2 regions of the Paenibacillus tundrae genome follow, and region 2 is predicted to be linked to the other one. Evidence: predicted binding sites of a transcription regulator. Region 2 holds the regulator's gene; the other holds the start of a gene.
The links. Region 2 encodes LexA, which represses DNA repair genes until DNA is damaged. Its sites were predicted from a motif close to CGAACATATGTTCG; they were not measured.
Positions count from the first base shown of each region.

Region 1: the regulator LexA is predicted to act here: its motif matches at 2,072-2,085, upstream of recA (recombinase RecA).

Region 1 is NZ_CP145605.1:2,535,614-2,540,051, reverse strand. It holds gene V6W81_RS11450 (regulatory protein RecX) at 1-530, opposite strand, end outside; gene recA (recombinase RecA) at 938-2,002, opposite strand; gene V6W81_RS11440 (competence/damage-inducible protein A) at 2,243-3,499, opposite strand; gene pgsA (CDP-diacylglycerol--glycerol-3-phosphate 3-phosphatidyltransferase) at 3,606-4,193, opposite strand.
Region 2 is NZ_CP145605.1:3,906,185-3,910,622, forward strand. It holds gene V6W81_RS17465 (hypothetical protein) at 13-525, opposite strand; gene V6W81_RS17470 (DUF896 domain-containing protein) at 770-979, opposite strand; gene yneA (cell division suppressor protein YneA) at 1,076-1,453, opposite strand; gene lexA (transcriptional repressor LexA) at 1,749-2,375, shown strand; gene V6W81_RS17485 (aldehyde dehydrogenase) at 2,496-3,797, opposite strand.

The DNA of each region.
Region 1 (4,438 bases), 1.4 Mb from region 2:
CTCACGGTTTCCAAGGCTTCAGCAATTAGATCATTAGCAATGCCCTTCTGACGAAGTTCTTGCCTTATCCACAGTTTTCCCTTACGCTGACCCTCCATACGCTGACGTGTCCATTCCTTCGCAAATGCTTCATCATCAATCAATCTCTCCTGCTCCAGCCGATCCAACACCTCTTCAATCAACGGAGGCGCAAACTGCTTCTGCCGCAAGCGCTGGCTTAATTCATGACGTGTACGCGGCTTAAATTCGAGGTAACGCAAAGACTGAACATATGTCTGTTGGCGCTCATCAGCCATAACAATTTCCTCAAGATCCTTTTTTACAAATGTGTTACCCCGCGTCAACCGATATTTAATCATTACATCTTCCAGAACAGTAATTGAGTGCATACCGAACTCGATACGATATCTCGCCACTCGTCCCTTCAGCAACCGCTCAACCCTTGTAATGGTCAATTCCTCATGATCGGGAAATTGGGAGATTCCCGTTAGCTCTGCTTCTTCAAATAAATCCTCATCATATTTGTCCATGCCTTAATCTCCTTTCATCGTTGCTATATAGGTTCAACTATAGAAGTTTACACTTGTCACTTCGATGACAGAATAACCTTCCGATCACTGTTATCCCCAGATTTTTTGAATTCCCTTCTTCAAAGGGAAAATCCGGGGATAAAGGCGAACGCTTCGCTTCTTCACGTTATTTCTGTCCTCTCCGTTCTCGTGTAAAAAGTTTAGTTGAACTTATATAGCTCTGCTCTCTACAGGAGATCAGATATTATTATAAAAGGCCGGGAGTTCAGCCCGGCCATATCTTATACAGTTAGTGTGCCAACAGCCCCTGTCCCATGGGACAGAGGCTGTTAGACAATGCGAGCCACAAACCTAATTTCCTGCGCACAGTCAAGTCACAATCAGACAAGCCTCAGGAGTTCAGTACATTACTCGTTAATTTCAAACAATTCTTGTTCTTCTGCTTCTTCTTTTTGCTGATCCTCAGTCGTTGGAGCAGGAACTAGCGTCGTTAAATTGCTTGCTTCACGAATTTTTTGCTCAATTACTTGGGCAATTTCTTTGTGCTCTTTCATGAATTGCTTCGCATTTTCGCGACCTTGTCCCAAACGCTCGCCCTCATAGGAATACCATGCACCACTTTTGTTAACGATATCCAGTTCTGTACCAATGTCAATGATACTACCTTCTCTAGAGATACCCTCACCGTACATGATATCCACTTCAGCTTGTTTAAACGGTGGTGCTACTTTATTCTTAACGACTTTTACACGTGTACGGTTCCCGATGATGTCATTGCCTGACTTGATACTTTCAATCCGACGAACATCCAAACGAACTGTGGAGTAGAATTTCAAGGCACGACCACCAGGTGTTGTTTCAGGGTTACCAAACATAACCCCAACTTTTTCACGAAGCTGGTTAATGAAGATTGCGATTGTTTTGGATTTGCTGATTGCACCCGACAATTTACGCAACGCCTGTGACATCAGACGTGCCTGCAAACCAACGTGGGAATCCCCCATTTCGCCTTCAATTTCAGCTTTTGGTACCAATGCAGCAACGGAGTCAATAACGATAATATCTACAGCACCACTGCGAACGAGTGCTTCTGCAATTTCAAGCCCTTGCTCACCCGTGTCTGGCTGAGACAGAAGCAATTCATCAATGTTAACACCAAGCTTACTTGCATATTGAGGGTCAAGAGCATGCTCAGCATCGATAAATGCAGCTTGTCCTCCTACTTTTTGCACTTCAGCAATCGCATGTAGTGCTACAGTTGTTTTACCAGAAGATTCAGGTCCATATATTTCAACAATCCGGCCTTTAGGCAAGCCGCCTGTTCCTAATGCAATATCCAAAGCCAAGGAACCACTGGGAATGATTTCCACTTGCATGTGGGTCGACTCACCCAGTTTCATGATGGATCCTTTACCAAATTGCTTCTCTATTTGACGGAGCGCCATATCAAGCGCGGCACGACGGTCTGACAATATGCTCACACCCTTTACTGTTTATAAGATAATGATACCTTGTTTTAACACGTTTGCCAAGCTTTTTTTCGAACATACATTCGTTTTTTTTGTAAAGGCCGAGGCGCCTCTTCCTCAAGAAAACCTGGAATTAAACAGAAAAAAGAACCGTAAACAGGGCTACAGTGCCTGATTCTACGGTTCTTCCGTCTGTTAAAAGTATACCTGTTTTGCACTGTAAAAGCAAACCAAGCAGAAGAACTAATCTAGTTCAACAAGCTTGCGCCACAATCGGTAGAAGATAGATTTGGTCGAACGGATGCGAACCGTTTCCCGATTACCGTTAATACGTAATTCATGGATTTCCGTCTCTTTGCCACGTTCAGCTAGAGCAATGAAGACGAGACCAGGTGGCTTACGCTCAGAATAACCCGGCCCTGCGACACCTGTAACAGCTAATCCAAAATTAGCATCCCCAATCATGCGTACCTGCTCTGCCAATACTTTAGCAACCTCAGGACTTACGGCTCCGGGCGCATCTTCTCCCTCAAGATAATCATGAGGAACGTTCAGCAGTTTTTCTTTCATCTCATTGGAATAACATACAATTCCGCCTTTAAGAATTGCCGCACTGCCTGGAATTGATGTCAGGCTCTGCATGACAAGCCCGCCTGTGCAGCTCTCAGCAGCACTAAGAGTCAGACCCATATCAGCCATCATCGTAACAATCGTATACTCAATAGGCACATCCTCGTTGGCGTACAGATGCTCTGGCAAACGCTCACGAATCTGAACTTCCATCGCATCCAGCTTAACCTTCGCCTCTCCCTCATTCGGTGCTTTGGTAGAGACACGCACGGTAACCTCCCCTTCGCTTGCATACGGTGCAATCGTAGGGTCTGTCTGTCCGTCGATCAGATCAAGCAGACGATCCTCCAAAGCCGACTCCCCTATACCTGCAAACTTCAGCATTCTGGAATAGATCGGCATCTCTTCTGTCAGAACGTGTTGGAATAGCCAAGGTTTAACCTCCTGCTCAAACATAGGAATCAGCTCTTTAGGCGGCCCAGGCATAACTACATAGTGTTTTCCATTGTCCGAGATAGCATTTCCCGCTGCAAGCCCCGTCTCGTTAGCTAGAGGTGTTCCACCTTCAATCACGATAGCCTGACGGCGATTATTCTCGGTCATCGTAACATTGCGATCCCGGAAAAAGCCTTCTATTTTGTCCATCGCCAGTCGATCTATATGAAGCTTACGACCTAACACTTCAGCCAGAGCATCCTTGGTTAGATCATCCTGTGTCGGCCCAATGCCACCGGAAAATAAAATGACATCTGCCCGACTCTGAGCAATTCGAATTGCTTCACTAAGGCGACTCAGATTATCCCCAACAACTGTTTGGAAATACACATCAATTCCGATCGCGGCTAATTCGCGAGACAAATATCTCGCATTGGTATTCACAATCTGTCCAAGCAATAGCTCTGTGCCAACCGCAATGATTTCTGCCTTCATTCTGTATCCTCCTGTACACGCTGTGAGTATTCAAAGGGCAATAGGATGTATTCCTATTGCCCTTAGTACAAGTTGTTCCTTCTAAATTACCCGTTTTCCGGAACGATTACGCTTTTGATAAATTAAGCAAGTTTTTGTTTTTAACGAAATAATCAATTCCTGACCAGATTGTTATAATCGCTGCAGCCCACACTGCGATAACATCCATATGGATCCCTGTGTAAGAGAACGGGAAATTATTCAGCAGAAGCAGTACAATAGCTACAATTTGCACAACGGTTTTTAGCTTGCCCCAATTGCTTGCCGCTACAACAGATCCATCCAGCAATGCAATCTGGCGAAGACCTGTGACTGCAAATTCACGGCTAATGATCACGACAGCAATCCATGAATCTAACTTGCCCATTTCTACGAGTGAAATGAGTACAGCAGTCACCAACAGCTTGTCTGCCAAAGGATCAAGCAGTTTGCCAAGATTAGTAACCATATTGTTCTTGCGTGCCAAGTAACCATCGAGTCCATCTGTACTTGCTGCAATGACAAAAATTACAACCGCAATCAATTGATTATAAGGAAGCGACAAGCTTCCAAGCTGCAACGGCTCTGGATAAAATGGAAAATCCACGAGCAGAAACACCATCAAAAAAGGGATTAAGCAAATTCGTGCAAGCGTAATCCGGTTGGGTAAATTCACAAGACGCCCTCCCTCTTATCCTCCAATAACTCCAAACACTCATCTTTATCCCAGATGCATCATCAGAAACTTGTAATTTGTACACTTCAGCAACATGCCTCACTATGTAAAAAACGCAAAAATAAAGTCCACCGTTCAAACGTAAAAGCGTTTAAAACGTTCCGGTGACTTCCAGAAAATGTACTGCTTATCACAAAGTCAGCAAACGATGATGACTGGGCTAATATGATGGATTGCCAGCAATG
Region 2 (4,438 bases):
TTTATGCAGTAATTACTTTTGCTCGTAAGTTTCCACAGTAATCTGATGCGACTTAGCAAATCTCAAAAGACGCTCAGTAATCGCATCCGTATCGTAACGATTCAACAATTTGGTGAATACCCATCTCTTGCCACGACCGTTGTGTTCAATGACAACTGAGCCAGGCTCAATTCGGAACTTCACGATATCGTCAACGCCGATCGACCGTTCACGGTTACCTTTAATTGTCGCAATCGTACTGTTTCCAATCTTAAGGTAAGGACGACGAAGGAGAAAAATTACTGCCAAAAATACGTACAGCAGCATAGTAACCCAATCCCAGGTTGTCATTGGAGCTTTCACAAGAAATGTACTCATAAACAGATACAGAAATGCAAGTCCTATCAAGAATATAGGGAACAACAGGCTGCGACCTTTAAAAATATCGACTCCTGGTGTACCTGAAACTTGCTGACCACTCTTTTTGCGTTGTTGATTCAACTGCTTAGAATTTTTCCGAACCGTTCTCTCGAACGAACGAGCCATGAGAATCCCCCTTATTGTCTTTGTATCGGCTTACATGACTGTAAACCAAAAGTTCCCTCTTATAAGAAAAACGTCTATCGACGTACTTTCAAAGAAGACAGACCGCGCTTAACTGAAGTTTTTCTTGCGATAATCGAATTGTTCAGCTTCGCCTGAAAACTTATAAATTCAATTATCTAAAAAAAACAGCAATCTCAAATAACAGTAAGAAACCTAAATATCGTAATGATATCATTAGGTTTCTCTAGTGTTTGAGTTTGCCTTGGCGGCCTTGATCTTTCTCATCATCCACAATTTCAATGGAATCTAACTGTTGTCTGAAATTGCTACGGATGTTGTTCAAATAAATCTCTCTAAGTTTAGCACGCTCAGCAAGCTCTTCCTCGGATAAACCAGTAGATTTCTGTTTGCGAGCCAATTCGTTAATACGTGCTACTAGGCTATCTATATCCAATCTTGTCCCCTCCAAAATTACAAAGTCATATTAACTTTGACATGATCAGGACGGGTTGTCAAGGTCAGCGGCGGTTAGCTGGTTAGAATCTACTCTTTATTGGGAAATCTGGGGCAAAACCAGTACTTGTCCAGCTCGAATTGTAGTCGATTGAAGTTGGTTCACTTGCTTAATTGCTTCTATATATACACGCGTGTCCATGCTCTCCGGTTTGTAATCTACAGAAATACTCCATAAAGTATCACCTTCAGAAACTGCAATTTTTCCTCCGGGCAACAAATCGTTCTCATTCCCGGCAAATACAGTGAGCACTGTACTGCATCCAACGATTATAATGAAAGCCGCCAAAGACAGTTTCAAAATCCAGGTTGGCATCTTTAACTGTGCAAATGATTTTTGGAAATTACCTATGTTAGTCTTAACCGCTTCGGAATTTACTGGTTCATAAATACTTTGATAAGTTGAATATCTCATTAAAAATCGACCTCCAAACATTTGTTCCTATCTGTTGAAATCAATATAACACGAACATTTGTTTTGTTCAACAACTTTTTTAGAACAATTGTTCGCTTATTTTTCGCTTCATTTCCGACTTAATTCTTCCTCAAGTTGTTCCTTTAGTCGCAAGTTGTATTTTCAATGCTTAAAATTCCATCTTTTTGTAGCAATTTTCTTGATTTTATCCCATTTTATTTAGAACTTATGTTTGTACGAACGGAGGTTCTATGTTATAATTTTCCCAAACGTTACTAAATGGGGTTGATACGGTATGTCGAAGATATCCAGCAGGCAACAGGCTATTCTGGAGTTTATACGCAATGAAGTCCGGTTGAAGGGGTATCCTCCTTCCGTACGGGAAATTGGAGAAGCTGTTGGACTAGCTTCCAGCTCTACGGTTCACGGACATTTGGATCGTTTGGAGAAGAAAGGTCTTATTAGAAGAGACCCAACGAAACCAAGAGCTATCGAATTGTTAAGCCAAGAAGAATCAGAGCACTCCCACCAGTTCGCTCACAGCGTTGCTCGCATTCCTGTTGTGGGTAAAGTTACTGCCGGTGTTCCTATCACAGCAACCGAGAACATTGAGGACTACTTCCCTCTTCCTACTCATTATGTAGGCGAACAAAAGGTATTTATGCTTTCTGTCGTAGGAGATAGTATGATTGAAGCAGGTATTGTAAATGGAGACTATGTGATTGTACGTCAACAACAAACTGCTGATAACGGTGATATCGTTGTTGCCATGACTGAGGATGACGAAGCTACAGTGAAAACCTTCTATAAAGAAAAGGATCATATTCGTCTTCAGCCGGAGAATGCCACATTTGAACCGCTGCGCTTGAAGCATGTTAGCATCTTAGGTAAAGTTATTGGTCTTTTCCGCGATATTCATTAATAAGGTTTGATTTTCAGTCTTCAATTTCTACACATGAAGTGAAATACACAAAAGAGGCTGTCCTATTGTTTAGGACAACCTCTTTTTTTCGTTACTTTTAACTAATGAAATAGTTGACGATTATTCGCTACGTTTCATAATACTTTTGTGATGGGAGAACACATCAAAGCTTTGCTGTCCATGATACGAACCCATACCACTTTCCCCCACGCCCCCAAATGGCAGGTAATGCGAAGTCATATGAGATAGCGTATCATTAATACAGCCTCCACCAAAGGATACTTGATTCAGAACTTGCTCCTGTAATTGCTCATCTTGTGTGAATAGATATAACGCCAATGGTTTTGGACGACGAACAATCTCATCTAACACGGGGTTAAGATCTTGATAGGTCATGACCGGAAGAATCGGGCCAAAAATCTCTTCCTGCATTATTGCTGAACTCCAGTCAACATCCCCTAATACTGTCGGTTCAATAAGCAGTTGATCACGTTCAGAACGACCACCAATCAGCGCTTTACCATCTTCCAGGAATCTCGACACTCGATCAAAGTTACGGGCATTAACAATGTGTGGGAAATCAGAGTTCTTCATTACGTCATTTCCGAATTTGTCCTGAATCTCTTCTTGAATTAACGCAATCAATGCATCATGTACCTGTTCATGTACAAATAAATAATCTGGTGCTACGCAGGTTTGTCCAGCATTGAGGTATTTACCCCGTACAACACGCTGAGCCGTAAGCTTCAGATCCGCATCCTTGTGAACAATGACCGGGCTTTTGCCTCCCAGTTCCAACGTAACCGGAGTCAGATGTTCAGCAGCGGCTTTCATAACGACGCGTCCAACACCCGTGCTCCCTGTAAAGAAAATATAATCAAAATGTTCGTTTAATAGCTCCGTGCTTGTCTCAACTTCACCTTCCATAACTGCAATGTACTCTCTAGGAAATACATCCTGAATCAGATCGTTGATCAGATGAGAAACTGTCGGTGTTAATTCGGATGGCTTAATAACGGCACAGTTCCCCGCTGCAATTGCTCCAATGAGTGGCCCAAAAGCTAGTTGGAATGGATAGTTCCAAGGTGCAATAATTAGTGCAACTCCGTACGGTTCAGCGTATATGGTACTTACTCCATCAGGTATAGCTGCAGCTGTAGGTACAGATTTAGGCGTAGCCCATTCCTCTAAATGCTCCAATGCAAAATCTAATTCTCCCAGTACGATTCGAATCTCTGAGCCGTATCCCTCAGCCTCTGACTTATTCAGATCAGCACGTAATGCATCTAATATGCGTTGCTGATATTTCTCAATTCCTACTCGTAGTTGCTGAAGAGCATGGATACGGTATTCAACGTTTTTAGTTTGACCTGTATAGAAAAATGTCCGTTGTTCGGAAACAAGTTGCTTCGCTTGATTCATATTAACATCTCCAATTAATGAGTTTTTTAATTTTACAAAATTTAATTGTTAAAAATATAATTTATTATAACGCATCCATATGAAACTTTCAACATATTAATAACAATGAACTATTTTACACTAATCATTGCTAATCATCCAAGGCCACACCTTTAAACACAGGAGCGTAACTTAACATATATAAGGCTACTAACACACACAACTATGTATACAGGTAAAACTGAGCGATAAATAACGTTACTCCTTCCCCATACTTTATGATGCAATATTGACTGCTAATTTGAACATCTAATTGTGATATTTACACTCATATAAGCGAATGCTCACCAGCAGTACATACTATTTACCGTTCTTTGATATTTCACCATAAATATACGTAACCAATCTATTGAGTATTTATTATCTTATCCGCATTTACTTAATAAAAAAGAACCTATACGCCATTAGGACTATAGGTTGAGTTATTCTACACTGTGGCATATGTAGTTATTTCGATAGATCCACGTCAACAGCACCTGTCATCTTTTTCCGCAAATGAAACATTCAAATAACATTCCACTTCACTAGTAAACTATGGATCTACCTTGTACTGGAACCACGCCAGACATTGCTGCATTACCCACGATTGACCCTTGGTTTAT